2 regions of the Streptomyces sp. NPDC050418 genome follow, and region 2 is predicted to be linked to the other one. Evidence: riboswitches for the same ligand, from Rfam matches in the RefSeq annotation. Region 2 holds a riboswitch; the other holds the start of a gene.
The links. A riboswitch is a leader RNA that binds a small molecule or an ion and turns the genes downstream of it on or off. The one in region 2 is predicted to bind thiamine pyrophosphate.
Positions count from the first base shown of each region.

Region 1 (7,702 bases), on a different contig from region 2:
GGTCAGCCCTACGCCCTTGACAACAAGAAGACCGTCGAGAAGGTCCTGGCCGAGGCCGGTGTCACCCTGAAGCGCTTCTCGCGCATCAAGGTCGGCATCTGAGTCCGTACCGCGACCGACGGTAGACCCCGATAGGGTCGACGGCAGTCGCCGCCGCACTCGCCTCGTGCGGGCGGGCGGACGACCGCAGAACTGACGAGGAGGCCATTGCCGAGCAGGGACATCCATCCCCGGCAATGGCCTTCTCGTATGTGCATCACTGCTCCAAGGGAGAACTCCATGCCCCATGCCGATGACGGCAAGAAGTCCGGCCGCTTTCTGCTGAAGCTCTCCGGTGAGGCCTTCGCCGGCGGCGGCGGCCTCGGCGTCGACCCCGACGTGGTGCACGCCATCGCCCGCGAGATCGCCGCGGTCGTCCGTGACGGCGCGGAGATCGCCGTCGTCATCGGCGGCGGCAACTTCTTCCGCGGCGCCGAGCTGCAGCAGCGCGGCATGGACCGGGCGCGCTCCGACTACATGGGCATGCTCGGCACGGTCATGAACTGCCTCGCCCTGCAGGACTTCCTGGAGAAGGAAGGCATCGACTCCCGCGTCCAGACCGCCATCACCATGGGCCAGGTCGCGGAGCCGTACATCCCGCTGCGCGCCGTGCGCCACCTGGAGAAGGGCCGCGTCGTCATCTTCGGCGCCGGTATGGGCATGCCGTACTTCTCCACCGACACCACCGCCGCGCAGCGCGCCCTCGAGATCGACGCCGAGGCGATGCTCATGGGCAAGAACGGTGTCGACGGGGTCTACGACTCCGACCCGAACAAGAACCCCGACGCGGTCAAGTTCGACGCCCTCGAATACGGCGAGGTCATCACGCGCGACCTCAAGGTCGCCGACATGACCGCGATCACCCTGTGCCGGGACAACAAGCTGCCGATTCTCGTCTTCGAGCTTCTGACGGCGGGCAATATCGCTCGCGCGGTCAAGGGTGAGAAGATCGGCACGCTCGTGAGCGACCAGGGCACCCGGAGCTGACTGCCTGACTCCGGGCCATCCCGTACGGGGATGGACAAAGCCCTGCCGGTCGGACACCGTGCAGGAAAGAGACGGACTTAGCCGGCCGCCCCGTGCATGCCGGGCCACTCAAGACACGCAGGAGCAAGTGGTGATCGAAGAGACCCTCCTCGAGGCCGAGGAGAAGATGGAGAAGGCCGTCCTGGTCGCCAAGGACGACTTCGCCGCGATCCGCACCGGGCGTGCGCACCCGGCGATGTTCAACAAGATCGTGGCCGACTACTACGGCGCCCTGACGCCGATCAACCAGCTGGCGTCGTTCTCGGTGCCGGAGCCGCGTATGGCCGTGGTGACCCCCTTCGACAAGAGCGCGCTGCGCAACATCGAGCAGGCGATCCGCGACTCGGACCTGGGCGTCAACCCGAGCAACGACGGTCACCTCATCCGGGTGGTGTTCCCGGAGCTGACCGAGGAGCGCCGCCGCGAGTTCATCAAGGTCGCCAAGACAAAGGCCGAGGACTCCAAGATCTCGATCCGCTCCGTGCGCCGCAAGGCCAAGGAGACGATCGACAAGGCGATCAAGGACGGCGAGGTCGGCGAGGACGAGGGCCGTCGCGCCGAGAAGGAGCTCGACGACACCACCTCGAAGTACGTCGCACAGGTGGACGAGCTGCTCAAGCACAAGGAAGCCGAGCTGCTCGAGGTCTGATGAACGACTCTTCCTGGGGGGCTCCGCCGCAGGCCGGCTACTGGGGACCGCCCGAGATGGGCCCTGTCCAGGGGCGCCCCGAGGCGGGTCCTGCCTACGATGAGCCGGAAGTTCAGCAGACCCGGCCCATGCCTGTCGTATCGGAAGCCGATTTCGCAGAGTTGCACGCGGCGGCCGGTCCGGGCACGGACCAGGACCAGTACGGAACGGGGGCCTCTCGGCTGAGCGGCCCCTTGTTCCGCGACGAGATGCCACAGGAGCCCATGCCCAGCGCCGCCCCCTCGCCCTCGGGCGAGCCTTCCGAGCCGCCGCGGCATGCGGCGCCGCAGGGCGGGGACCACGGTGCGCAGGCCGGAGCCCCGTCGGCACCGGCAGGTCCGTCCGCGGCGCCCGCTCCGTCCGCCGCGCCCGCAGGCCGGCAGAAGAAGCGGGCCGGGCGGGATCTGCGGGCTGCCATAGGCGTCGGTGTCGGGCTCGGCGCGGTGATCATCGCGTCGCTCTTCATCGTCAAGGCGGTGTTCGTCGGCGTCATAGCGCTCGCCGTCGTCGTCGGCCTGTGGGAGCTCACCACGCGGCTGCAGGAGCGCAAGCAGATCAAGGCGCCGCTGGTGCCGCTCGCGGTCGGCGGTGCGGCCATGGTCGTCGCCGGTTACGTGCGCGGGGCCGAGGGCGCCTGGGTGGCGATGGCGCTCACCGCGCTCGCGGTCCTCGTCTGGCGGATGACCGAACCGCCGGAGGGCTACCTCAAGGACGTCACCGCCGGTGTCTTCGCCGCGTTCTACGTGCCGTTCCTGGCCACGTTCGTCGCGCTGATGCTCACGGCGGACGACGGTCCGCAGCGGGTCCTGACCTTCCTGCTTCTGACGGTGGTCAGCGACACCGGTGCGTACGCGGTCGGCTGGCGCTTCGGCAAGCACAAGCTCGCGCCGCGCATCAGCCCCGGCAAGACGCGCGAAGGTCTGCTCGGTGCGGTCTCGTTCGCGATGGTCGCGGGTGCGCTGTGCATGGCGTTCCTGATCGACGGCGGCACGTGGTGGCAGGGTCTGCTGCTCGGGCTCGCGGTCGCGGCGAGTGCCACGCTCGGTGACCTCGGCGAGTCGATGATCAAGCGCGATCTCGGCATCAAGGACATGGGCACGCTGCTGCCGGGCCACGGCGGCATCATGGACCGCCTGGACTCCCTGCTGCCGACGGCTCCGGTCGTCTGGCTGCTGTTCGTGGTGTTCGTGGGGTCCGGCTGACCTGCGTTTCTTTCGTACGAGGAGGGGCTCGCCCAGAAATGGGGCGGGCCCCTTTTCGTATGACCTCCGTATGATCACGCCATGCCGCGCTCGCACCCGCACCCGCACCTGCCGACCACCGAGTCCGCCGTCGCCGCGATCCGCGAGATCGCGCGCGAGGAGAACCGGGAGATGGCCGTCACCGACGCCATCGGGGCGGACCAGACCTCACGGCGGACCTCCGCGGGGGCCTTCGTGGTGCTCGATCCGGACGGTTCGCTGCCGCACGAGGCCTACGTCGAGCTGGGCGGCACACCCGTCGTCGACGTACGGCTCTTCCCCGAGGACGACGCGAAGATCGTGGTCGACGGCGTCGAGTTCCACGACGTCCCGAGGGACGCGGTACCCGCCTTCCTGCGCTCCGTCTACGGCGGCCTCGCCTCGGTCAAGGGACGGTTCTTCCCGCCCGGCGAATGGCTCATCGTGCCGCTGCCGGGCGACGAGACATACAAGGAACTGATCGAGGTCAGCCTGACCCCGTGGCTGGCGCGCAGCGTGCGGAAGTAGCTTCACGACTCGGACGTGGCGAAACTCCTGTGCGCCGGCAACCGAGGGTGCGGCAGCATGGCCGCATGCCTGACCTGAAGTGGGAGGACGTTGAAGTCTTCCTCGATCCTGAACTGAACGGGACGCTGCCGGATATGTGTTGCGGCCGGCCGTGAGCAAGAGGCGATATGTCGCGCGGGGCGTCCCCGGTGGGTATCGGGTGTGGGACAACAAGGGACGGCGATGGTGGGGTGATCACTATGAGCTGTGCCCTGATGATCTCCTGACTGAGCTGAACGGGGCAGCCCGCTCGGAGAAGATCACCGCCCTGATGAAGCGGTACCGGGCGTTGAAGAGGTAGCGACGGCGACCGTCAGTGACAGGGCCCCGGGCGACGGCCGCAGGTCACGTCCATTTGTCTGCGACACTGATACAGCCATGCCTAAACCCGGAGAACTCACTTTCGTCGCCCCCCGCGGAGCCAAGAAGCCGCCGCGGCACCTTGCCGATCTCTCGCCCGCCGAGCGCAAGGAAGCCGTTGCCGCGATCGGGGAGAAGCCGTTTCGTGCCAAGCAGCTGTCGCAGCACTACTTTGCGCGGTATGCCCATGACCCTGCCGAGTGGACGGACATTCCGGCCGGCTCGCGGGGCAAGCTCCAGGAAGCGCTGCTTCCTGAGCTGATGACTGTCGTGCGGCATCTGTCGACCGACCAGGAGACCACCCGCAAGACCCTGTGGAAGCTGCATGACGGGACGCTCGTCGAGTCCGTCCTCATGCGGTATCCCGACCGCGTGACGATGTGCATCTCGTCGCAGGCCGGCTGCGGGATGAACTGTCCGTTCTGCGCGACCGGGCAGGCCGGGCTCGACCGGAACCTGTCGACCGCCGAGATCGTGCACCAGATCGTCGACGGGATGCGCGCGCTGCGGGACGGGGAGGTGCCCGGCGGGCCGTCGCGGCTGTCCAACATCGTCTTCATGGGGATGGGCGAGCCGCTCGCGAACTACAACCGGGTCGTCGGCGCCATCCGGCGGCTGACCGACCCGGAGCCCGACGGGCTCGGGCTGAGCCAGCGCGGGATCACCGTGTCCACGGTCGGGCTCGTCCCGGCGATGCTGCGCTTCGCCGACGAGGGCTTCAAGTGCCGGCTCGCCGTCTCGCTGCACGCGCCCGACGACGAGCTGCGCGACACCCTCGTACCGGTCAATACGCGGTGGAAGGTGCGGGAGGTGCTCGATGCCGCGTGGGAGTACGCGGAGAAGTCCGGGCGCCGCATCTCGATCGAGTACGCGCTGATCCGGGACATCAATGACCAGGCCTGGCGCGGGGACCGGCTCGGGCGGCTGCTCAAGGGGAAGCGGGTGCACGTCAACCTGATCCCGCTGAACCCGACGCCCGGTTCGAAGTGGACGGCCTCGCGGCCCGAGGACGAAAAGGCCTTCGTCGAGGCGATCGCCGCGCACGGTGTACCGGTGACGATCCGGGATACCCGTGGGCAGGAGATCGACGGGGCCTGCGGTCAGCTGGCGGCGTCCGAGCGCTGACGATCAGGGACGACCGTCCCGAGCGCTGAGACTCGTACAGGCGTCCGGCTGTCAGCAGGTAGCCTGGCTGAAAACATCTGCATATTCCGACAGGGGAGCGCCACAGCGCTGAGAGTGCGGACGCCATCGGGCCCAGTGCCCCGGCCGCCGCAGACCCTCTGAACCTTGCCCAGGTCATTCTGGGTAGGAAGTTCGGTCACCACTCGAGCTGTTGCGCCCTGCCCGGAAACCGTCCGCGGTTTCCGGGCAGGGCCGCGTCTCTTCCTGGTCACTTCCAGGAGGAATCAGTGAGCACCACCAGATACGTCACGATCACCGCCGTGGCCACGGGCCTCGGCATGGTCGCCCTCGCCGCCTGCGGCAGCGGCTCGTCCGGTTCCGGTGAAGGCTCCGGCACGGAGTCGAAGACCGTCACGCTGGTCAGCCATGACTCGTTCAACGCGTCGAAGGACGTGCTGGCAGCGTTCGAGAAGAAGACCGGCTACAAGGTCCAGGTCCTCAAGAGCGGCGACGCCGGATCGGCCGTCAACAAGGCGGTCCTGTCCAAGGGCAACCCGCAGGGCGATGTCTTCTTCGGCGTCGACAACACGCTGCTCTCGCGCGCTCTCGACAACGGCATCTTCACCTCGTACGAGGCCAAGGGCCTGGACCGGATCCCTGAGAAGCTGCAGCTCGACAAGGACGGGCACCGGGTGACGCCCGTCGACACCGGTGAGATCTGCGTCAACTACGACAAGGCGTACTTCGAGGAGAAGAAGCTCGACCCGCCGCAGTCCTTCGACGACCTGGTCAAGCCGGAGTACAAGAACCTGCTGGTCACCGAGAACGCCGCGACGTCCTCGCCCGGCCTCGGCTTCCTGCTCGGCACCGCCGCGCAGTACGGCGACGACGGCTGGCAGGACTACTGGTCGAAGCTGAAGGACAACGGCGTCAAGGTCGTCGACAGCTGGGAGCAGGCGTACAACGAGGAGTTCTCGGGCTCCGCCGGCGGCAAGAAGGCCAAGGCCGACCGTCCGCTCGTCGTCTCGTACGCCTCCAGCCCGCCCGTCGAGGTGCTCTACGCGGAGAAGAAGACCGACACCGCGCCGACCGGGGTCTCCACCGGGACCTGCTTCCAGCAGACCGAGTTCGCGGGCCTTCTGAAGGGCGCGAAGAACGAGGCCGGCGGCAAGGCGCTGATCGACTTCCTGATCTCGAAGCAGTTCCAGGACGACATGCCGCTGAACATGTTCGTCAACCCGGTCGTCGAGGACGCGACGCTGCCCGAGCTCTTCACGAAGCACGGCGCGAAGGTCGACGACCCGCAGACGATGGACCCCAAGAAGATCGCGGAGAACCGTGAGGACTGGGTCAAGTCGTGGCAGTCGCTGGTCGTGAAGTAACACCCCGGGCGGCATCCCGGGGCAGGGACCTGCGCGGGAGCGCGATCCGGTGCGGTCTGATGGCCGTGCCGGTCGCGTTCTTCGCGCTGTTCTTCGCCTATCCTGTCGCATCGATCGTCGGACGGGGTCTGAAGACCGGCGAGGGCTGGCAGTTCGGGCGCTTCGGCGAGGTGCTCTCCGATCCGGCGATCGGCCAGGTCCTGTGGTTCACGACCTGGCAGGCCCTCGCCTCGACCGCGCTCACGCTGCTGATCGCGCTGCCAGGCGCGTATGTCTTCGCGCGCTTCGACTTCCCCGGCAAGCAGTTGCTCCGGGCTGTCGTCACCGTGCCGTTCGTGCTGCCCACGGTCGTCGTCGGCTCGGCCTTCCTCGCGCTCCTCGGGCGCGGCGGGCTGCTCGACGAGGCGTGGGGCGTACGGCTCGACACCACGGTGTGGGCGATCCTGCTCGCGCATGTCTTCTTCAATTACGCGGTCGTCGTACGGACCGTCGGCGGTCTGTGGTCGCAGCTCGACCCGCGCCAGGAGGAGGCCGCGCGGATGCTCGGCGCCTCGCGGTTCGCGGCCTGGCGCAAGGTGACGCTGCCCGCGCTCGGGCCCGCGGTCGCGGCGGCCGCGCTGATGGTCTTCCTCTTCACGTTCAGCTCGTTCGGGGTCGTCATGATCCTCGGCGGACCCGCTTTCGCGACCCTTGAGGTCGAGATCTACCGGCAGACCGCGCAGCTGCTCGCCCTCGACACGGCGGCAGTCCTGACGATGGTGCAGTTCGTGGCCGTCTGCGGGATCCTCGCGCTGCACGCGTGGACCGTACGGCGCCGGGAGACGGCACTGAAGCTCGTCGATCCGCAGCGCACCTCGCACCGGCCGCGCGGCGCCGGTCAGTGGACGCTGCTCGGCGGGGTCCTCGCGACCGTCGCGCTCCTGATCGTGCTGCCGCTCGGCGTCCTCGTGCAGCGCTCGTTCGCCACCGCGGACGGCTTCGGGCTCGGCTATTTCAAGGCGCTCACCTCGGCGGAGGGCGGGGCCTTCCTCGTCCCGCCGATCGACGCCGTGTGGAATTCACTGGAGTACGCGGTGGTCGCCACGGCCATCGCCGTGGTGATCGGCGGGCTCGCCGCCGTGGCGCTCACCCGGCGCGCGGGCCGTTTCGTACGGGGCTTCGACGCGCTCCTGATGCTGCCGCTCGGGGTGTCGGCGGTGACCGTCGGCTTCGGGTTCCTGATCACCCTGGACGAGCCGCCCCTCGACCTGCGGGCCTCGTGGATCCTGGTGCCGCTCGCGCAGGCGCTGGTCGGC
Region 1 is NZ_JBITIG010000014.1:136,281-143,982, reverse strand. It holds gene tsf (translation elongation factor Ts) at 1-102, shown strand, start outside; gene pyrH (UMP kinase) at 280-1,026, shown strand; gene frr (ribosome recycling factor) at 1,157-1,714, shown strand; gene ACIBI4_RS29930 (phosphatidate cytidylyltransferase) at 1,714-2,955, shown strand; gene ACIBI4_RS29925 (hypothetical protein) at 3,037-3,501, shown strand; gene ACIBI4_RS29920 (hypothetical protein) at 3,653-3,841, shown strand; gene rlmN (23S rRNA (adenine(2503)-C(2))-methyltransferase RlmN) at 3,919-5,025, shown strand; TPP riboswitch at 5,107-5,233, shown strand; gene ACIBI4_RS29910 (thiamine ABC transporter substrate binding subunit) at 5,313-6,407, shown strand; gene ACIBI4_RS29905 (ABC transporter permease) at 6,467-7,702, shown strand, end outside.
Region 1: it holds a riboswitch for thiamine pyrophosphate, as region 2 does, so the genes downstream of both, ACIBI4_RS29910 (thiamine ABC transporter substrate binding subunit) here and thiO (glycine oxidase ThiO) in region 2, are expected to answer to the same signal.

Region 2 (7,702 bases):
GGCCTTCAGCCGCGCGCAGAACTCCGTCGCGAACTCGATGCCAATGGAGCGTACAGCCGTGGCGTCGTCTTTGGATGTGAGGATCCGCTCTTTCAGCCCGCCGGGAATCTCGGCGTTGCTGAGCTGCGGCAGACGTTCGAGCATCCGGACACTCGTGACCGGCATGATCTCGGGGATGATCGGCGTCGAGCAGCCGGCCGCCTCGACGCGGTCGCGCAGCCGCAAATACTCCTCGGGGTGGAAGAACATCTGCGTGATCGCGTAGTCGGCGCCCGCGCGGCATTTGTCCACGAAGTGCCGTACGTCGGCGTCCCAGTCGGGCGAGCGCGGGTGCATGGCCGGGAAGGCCGCGACGCCGACGCAGAAGTCGCCGGACTCCTTGATGAGCCGGACCAGCTCGGCCGCGTAGGTCAGACCCTTGGGGTGCTTGATCCACTCGCCCATCGGGTCGCCGGGCGGATCGCCGCGGACCGCGAGGATGTTCCTGATCCCGGCGTCCGCGTACTGGCCGATGATGTTCCGCAGTTCGGCCACCGAGTGGTCGACGGCGGTCAGATGCGCGACCGGTGTGAGCGTGGTGTCGGCGACGATCTGCTGCGTCTCCGTCACGGTGCCCGCCCGGGTCGAGCCGCCGGCGCCGTACGTCACCGAGACGAAGTCCGGCGCGACCGCCTCGACCCTGCGCAGCGACGTCCAGAGATTCCGCTGCCCCTTCTCGGTTTTGGGCGCGGAGAACTCGAAGGAATACGTGGTCTTGCCGGTCGCGAGCATCTCGCGCACCGTGCGCGCGCGATCCATCCTGGTGGAAGCGGTACCGAGGGCCATACCCGCAGGTTAGTCACGGCGGCCCGCCACCCCAACCGCGAGCGGTGGCTATGCCGGTTTTGCCGGTTTTCCGTCCACCCTTCGGACAGTTGTCAGGCCGTACGGAGCCGCTTGGCGAACTCGGCGGCCGCGGCGGCCGGGTCGTCCGCCTCCGTGATCGCCCGGACGACGACCACCCGGCTCGCACCCGCGGCGAGCACCTCGTCCAGGTTGCCCAGGTCGATCCCGCCGATCGCGAACCAGGGCCGGTCCGTGCCGAGTCCGGCGGTGTGACGGACCAGGTCGAGGCCGGGGGCGTGGCGGCCGGGCTTGGTGGGGGTGGGCCAGCAGGGGCCGGTGCAGAAGTAGTCGGTGCCGGGCTGCGCGGCCGCGGCGGAGGCCTCGGCGTCGGCGTGCGTGGAGCGGCCGATCAGTACATCGTCACTGCCGCCGAGGATCGCGCGGGCCGCGGGGACCGGGAGATCGCCCTGGCCGAGGTGGAGGACGTCGGCGCCGGCGGCGTGCGCGACATCCGCTCGGTCGTTCACCGCGAGCAGTTTGCCGTGGCGGCGGCAGGCGTCGGCGAACACGGCGAGGTGCTCCAGCTCCTCGGCGGCCTCCATGCCCTTGTCGCGCAGCTGCACGATGTCGACGCCGCCGCTCAGGGCCGCATCGAGGAACTGAGGGAGGTCACCCTGGCGCTTGCGGGCGTCGGTGCACAGGTACAGACGGGCGTCGGCCAGCTGGGCGCGGCGCCGTGCTGCGGTGACGGACATGGGAACCCCCCTCGTTCGCGGCACACGGGCCCCGGACCGGGGGTGTTCCCCGGTCGCGAGGCCCGTCTGCCGAATGCGGTACGCGGCCGTCGGGCCGCACGTTGTCGTCTACGTGGCTGTCAGACGGCGAGCGCCTGGGCGCGGCGCTTCACCTCCGTGCCGCGATTCTCGCTCAGGGCCTGTGCGGGGGTGCCGGGCAGGGTGTCGTCCGCCGTGAAGAGCCACTCCAGCATCTCCTCGTCGGAGAAGCCGTCGTCGCGCAGCAGGGTCAGCACGCCCGGCAGGCCCTTGACGATCTTCCAGCCGTCCTCGGCGTTGCCGTCGATGAAGGCGGCGGGCACGTACAGCGCCTTGTTCTCCCCACGGCGCACGGCCAGCAGCCGGCCTTCCCTGACGTGCTGCCGCACACGCGTCACCTCGACCCCGAACATGTCGGCGATCTCGGGAAGGTTCAGCCACGCGGGCACGAGAGCCTCGGTCTTTGCGTCAATCTGGGTCACGGCTCAAGAGTGCCATGGGTTGGGGGGTGGGGGTGGGTTCGGGTGGCCCGGGGGGCCTGCCCCTGCGCCCTCACGGGCGACGCTGCTCCGCCGCTCCGCGGCGGGGGAGGTTGCGGGGGCTGACGCCCCCACGACCCCTTTCGGGCTGGGCTGCGCCCGGGGGCCTTGCGCCCTCACGGGCGGTGACGCTCCGCCGCTCCGCGGCGGGGAGGTTTATGTGGGGCTGGCGCCCTCACGCCCCCCGTTCCCTCGCGGGCCCGTTGGGGCAGGTTGCGGCCCGGGGCGCCCTGGGCCATGCGCCCTCACGGGCGACGCTGCTCCGCCGCTCCGCGGCGGGGGAGGTTGCGGGGGCTGACGCTCCCACACCCCACCGCTGGGACAGGAGACCCCGCAATCGCCTACTTCAGCACCGCGCTCTTCAGCGGGATCCCGGCGTCCGCCGCCCGGGCCGGGTCGATCGTTGCGGATGACTCGATCAGCTTGCGGCCCTGGGCCAGGTCGCGGGGGCGGCCCACGGCGAGGACCGCTGTGAGGGTGCCCTCGCGCAGCCAGCAGACCGACCAGGCGGGGCCGGACGGGTCTCCGCGCCACACCAGGGTGTCCGCGTCAGTGTGGTGGCCCGCGTACTGGACGAAGCGGCCGAACTGCTCGGACCAGAAGTACGGGACCGGGTCGTAGACCGCGGGCTCGGTGCCGAGGATGTTGGCGGCCACCGTGCGCGGGCCCTGCAGCGCGTTGTCCCAGTGGTGGACCAGGAGGCGGGCGCCGTAGCGGGCCGAGGGGAACGAGGCGCAGTCGCCGACCGCGTACACGTCAGGGGCCGAGGTCCGCAGCGCGGCGTCCGCGACGACCGCGCCGTCCGGGCCCAGCTCCACGCCCGAGCCCGCGAGCCAGCCCGTCGCCGGGCGCGCGCCGATGCCGACGACGACCGCGCCCGCGGGCAGCCGGGTCCCGTCGTCGAGGACGACGGCGCCGGGCTCGACCGCCCGCACCCGCGCACCCGTGCGCAGGACCGCGCCCGCCTCCGCGTACCAGTCCGCCATCGGCGCCGCGACCTCCGCCGGCAGCGCGCCGGCGAGCGGCCGGCCGGCGGCCTCGACGACGGTCACCGCGCACCCCGCGTCCCGCGCGGCCGTGGCGAACTCCGCGCCGATCCAGCCGGCGCCCACGACCACGATGTCGTGCTGCTCGGCGAGCACGGGCCGCAGCCGCTGCGCGTCATCCAGCGTGCGCAGGAGATGCACGCCGGGGACGCCTTCCGTGCCGGGCAGCTGGAGCGGCTCGGCACCGGTCGCGAGGACGAGGACGTCGTACGGTACGGGCCCCTGCGCGGTGTCGAGCTCATGCTCCCCCGCCCTGAGGCCGGTCGCCTCGCGCCCCAACTCCAGCTCGACGCCGAGGGATTCGAAGTCCACCTCGAACGCGGAGCCCTCGGCCTTGCCGAGCAGCACGGCCTTCGACAGCGGCGGCCGGTCGTACGGCTGGTGCGGCTCGGCACCGATCAGCCGGACCGGCCCCTCGAACCCTTGCTCCCGCAGGGCAACCGCCGTCTGCACCCCGGCCATCCCCGCCCCGACGATCACCACTCGGCGCTGCTCCACGGGTCCCACCTCCACCTGATCGCTCACCCGGCCACCATAAACAACTGACGAACCGTCAGGAACCCTGGATCCCACAGCTCAGGCCGTGAGGTGTTCCACAACGGTGAGGGTTTGCCTGGGGCCAGGATGCGCTTGCGGGGTGGATGGGCACAGTCCCTTGGGAGTCCGGATTGTGTGCCCGGCGGGGTGGGTTGTGTGCCCGGCGGGGTGGGTTGTGCGCCCAGCGGGGTGGGTGGCACGTCCGGCGGGGTGGGTTGCGAACCCAGCGGGGTGGGTTGCGGACCCGCAGGGGTGCATGGTGGATCGCGAACCCCCGCGAGGGTGCAAAGGTGGCTGGTGCTCCCCGCGAGGGTGGCGGGGGCAGGTCGCGAACCCCGCAAAGGTGGCGGATCGCGCGCCGCGCGGAGGTGGCGGATCGCGCGCCCCGCGGGTTGCCGGGCAGACGGCGCACCCCGCGAGCGTGCCTAACAGATGGCTAACCCCGCGAGCGCGCCGAAGCAGCTGGCGAACCCCGCGGGGGTGCAGGGGGCGGAGCCCCCGCCGGGGTGCAGGGGCGGAGCCCCGCAAGGGGGCCCGGGGGCGTCAGCCCTCGGCCTCCCAGCGCCGCGGAGCGGCGCAGCAGCGTCCGGGCCGCAGGCCCGCAGTGCCCCCGCGCAAAGCCGGCCCGGCGCAAGGCCAGAACCCCGAACGGGGCCAGGGGCGTCAGCCCCCGAACCTCCCAGCGCCGCGGAGCGGCGCAGCAGCGTCCGGGCCGCAGGCCCGCAAGGCCCCCGCGCAAGCCCGGCCGGGCGAGAGGGCAGAGCCCAGGACGGGGGCGGAGCCCACGGAACCCCGGCGCCGCGGAGCGGCGCAGCGACGCGCGGGCCGCAGGCCCGTAAGGCCACCCACGGACCCGGCCACACTTCAAGCGCCCCAACCCCGAACGCTAAAGTGAACCCACTGCACACCGCGGGAGCCCGGACGCGCCGGGCTGAGAGGGAGGCGGCGGCCTCCGACCGTATGAACCTGATCCGGGTCATGCCGGCGAAGGGAGGGGCTGGACGCCCATGTCACAGCTGTCTTCGAAGGTGCCGTCCACAGCGACCGCACCGCACGACGTCCTCGTCGTGGGAGGCGGGATCATCGGCCTGGTCACGGCCTGGCGGTCCGCGCAGCAGGGCCTGCGCACCGCGGTCGTCGACCCGGCCCCCGGCCGGGGCGCCGCCCAGGTCGCGGCCGGGATGCTCGCCGCCGTCACCGAACTGCACTACGGCGAGGAGACCCTCCTCGCCCTCAACCTGGCCTCGGCCGACCGCTACCCGTCGTTCGCCGAAGAGCTCACCGAGGCGAGCGGCGAGGACCTCGGCTACCGCTCCTGCGGCACCCTCTCCGTCGCACTCGACGCCGACGACCGCGCCCACCTGCGCGAGGTCCACGCCCTGCAGCAGCGCGCGGGCCTCGCCTCGGAGTGGCTCTCGGGCCGCGAGTGCCGCCGGCTGGAACCGATGCTCGCGCCCGGCGTCCGCGGCGGCCTGCGCGCCGACGACGACCACCAGATCGATCCGCGCCGCCTCGCGAAGGCCCTGCTCATCGCCTGCGAGCGCGCGGGTGTCACCTTCCACCGCGAGTGGGCCGCCCGGCTCTCGGTCATACGGGACCGGGCGGCGGGCGTCGCCCTCACCGACGGCACGGAACTCACCGCCGGCCGCACCGTCCTCGCGGGCGGCAGCCACACCGCCCTCCTGACCGGCCTCCCCGAGGAGGTCGCCGTGCCGGTCCGCCCCGTGAAGGGGCAGGTCCTGCGCCTGCGCATCCCCGACGCGTACGCCCCCTTCCTGCAGCGCACCGTTCGCGCGGTCGTCCGCGGCAGCGATGTCTACCTGGTCCCGCGCGAGAACGGCGAGCTGGTCGTCGGCGCGACCAGCGAGGAGCAGGGCTACGACACGACGGTCACCGCGGGCGGCGTCTACGAACTCCTGCGGGACGCGCACGAGCTGATCCCGGGCATCACGGAACTCCCGCTGGTGGAGACCATCGCGGGCCTGCGCCCCGGCTCCCCCGACAACGCCCCGCTGCTCGGCCCGACCGCACTGCCGGACCTGCTTCTCGCCACCGGCCACCACCGCAACGGCGTGCTGCTCACCCCCGTCACGGGCGACGCGATGGCCCAGGTCCTGACGACCGGGGAACTCCCGGAGGCCGCCCGCCCGTTCACCCCGAAGCGCTTCGGAGCACGTCAGGAGCAGACCGTATGAGCGAGATCTCCGTCGAGGTCAACGGCGAGACGCGGGCGGTGTCGGAGGGCCTCACGCTCGACGCGCTCGTCGCGACCCTCACCGCCGCGCCCTCCGGGGTGGCGGCCGCACTCAACGAGACCGTCGTACCGCGCGGCGAGTGGCAGGCCACGGCCCTGCGCACCGGCGACCGCGTCGAGGTCCTGACCGCCGTCCAGGGAGGCTGACCATCATGGCCGACGACACTCTCGTCATCGGATCGAGGACGTACTCCTCGCGCCTGATCATGGGCACCGGCGGTGCCCCGAGCCTCAACATCCTCGAACGCTCCCTGACGGCGTCCGGCACGGAACTCACCACCGTCGCGATGCGCCGCGTCGACCCCGGCACCAAGGGGTCCGTGCTCTCCGTCCTGACCAAGCTCGGTATCGAGGTGCTGCCGAACACGGCGGGCTGCTTCACCGCGGGCGAGGCGGTCCTCACCGCACGTCTCGCACGCGAGGCACTCGGCACGGACCTGGTGAAGCTGGAGGTCATCGCCGACGAGCGCACGCTCCTGCCGGACCCGGTGGAGACCCTGGAGGCCGCCGAGACCCTGGTGGACGACGGGTTCACGGTCCTGCCCTACACCAACGACGACCCCGTACTCGCCCGGAAGCTTCAGGACGCGGGCTGCGCGGCGATCATGCCGCTCGGCTCCCCCATCGGCTCGGGCCTCGGCATCCGCAACCCGCACAACTTCCAGCTGATCGTGGAGAACGCGGAGGTGCCCGTGATCCTCGACGCGGGCGCGGGCACGGCCTCCGACGTGGCGCTGGCGATGGAGCTGGGCTGCGCGGCCGTGATGCTCGCCTCGGCGGTCACCCGCGCCCAGGAGCCGGTCCTCATGGCGGAGGCGATGCGCCACGGTGTGGAGGCGGGCCGTCTCGCGTACCGCGCGGGCCGTATCCCGCGCCGCCACTTCGCGGAGGCGTCCTCGCCCCGGGAGGGCCGGGCGCGGCTGGATCCCGAGCGCCCGGCGTTCTGACCAGGCGTGCCCGCGCACCGCGACCCGCCGCACCGAATCCGTCACAGCTCGGCCCCAGTACGGCCCCGAGAGCGCAACCACCCTCGTCCCGGCTCGTAGACTCTGCGCGTGGACACGACCCTCCAGGACCCTCTCGTCGGGCAGCTGCTCGACGGCCGGTACCGCATCGACGCACGGATCGCGGTGGGCGGGATGGCCACGGTCTACCGGGCCGTGGACACCCGCCTCGACCGCGTGCTCGCCCTCAAGGTGATGCACCCGACGCTCGCCGCCGACGCCGCGTTCGTCGACCGCTTCATCCGCGAGGCCAAGTCCGTGGCCCGGCTCGCCCACCCCAATGTGGTCGCCGTCTTCGACCAGGGCGCCCAGGGCGCGTACGTCTATCTCGCGATGGAGTACGTGGCCGGCTGCACCCTGCGTGACGTGCTGCGCGAGCGTGGTGCCCTGCAGCCACGCGCCGCCCTCGACATCCTGGAGCCGGTGCTCGCGGCGCTCGGTGCGGCGCACCGCGCGGGCTTCGTGCACCGTGACATGAAGCCCGAGAACGTCCTGATAGGGGATGACGGCCGGGTCAAGGTCGCGGACTTCGGTCTCGTCCGGTCCGTGGACACGGTGACGAACACCACCGGCACCGTCCTCGGCACGGTCTCGTATCTGGCGCCGGAGCAGATCGAGCGCGGCGTCGCCGACCCCCGCGTAGATGTGTACGCGTGCGGTGTCGTCCTCTACGAGATGCTCACCGGCGCCAAGCCGCACTCCGGTGAGTCGCCCGCGCAGATCC
Region 2 is NZ_JBITIG010000006.1:455,747-463,448, forward strand. It holds gene metF (methylenetetrahydrofolate reductase [NAD(P)H]) at 1-825, opposite strand, end outside; gene thiE (thiamine phosphate synthase) at 918-1,580, opposite strand; gene ACIBI4_RS17355 (Rv2175c family DNA-binding protein) at 1,700-2,080, opposite strand; gene ACIBI4_RS17360 (NAD(P)/FAD-dependent oxidoreductase) at 2,479-3,645, opposite strand; TPP riboswitch at 4,620-4,730, shown strand; gene thiO (glycine oxidase ThiO) at 4,728-5,915, shown strand; gene thiS (sulfur carrier protein ThiS) at 5,912-6,121, shown strand; gene ACIBI4_RS17375 (thiazole synthase) at 6,127-6,921, shown strand; gene pknB (Stk1 family PASTA domain-containing Ser/Thr kinase) at 7,030-7,702, shown strand, end outside.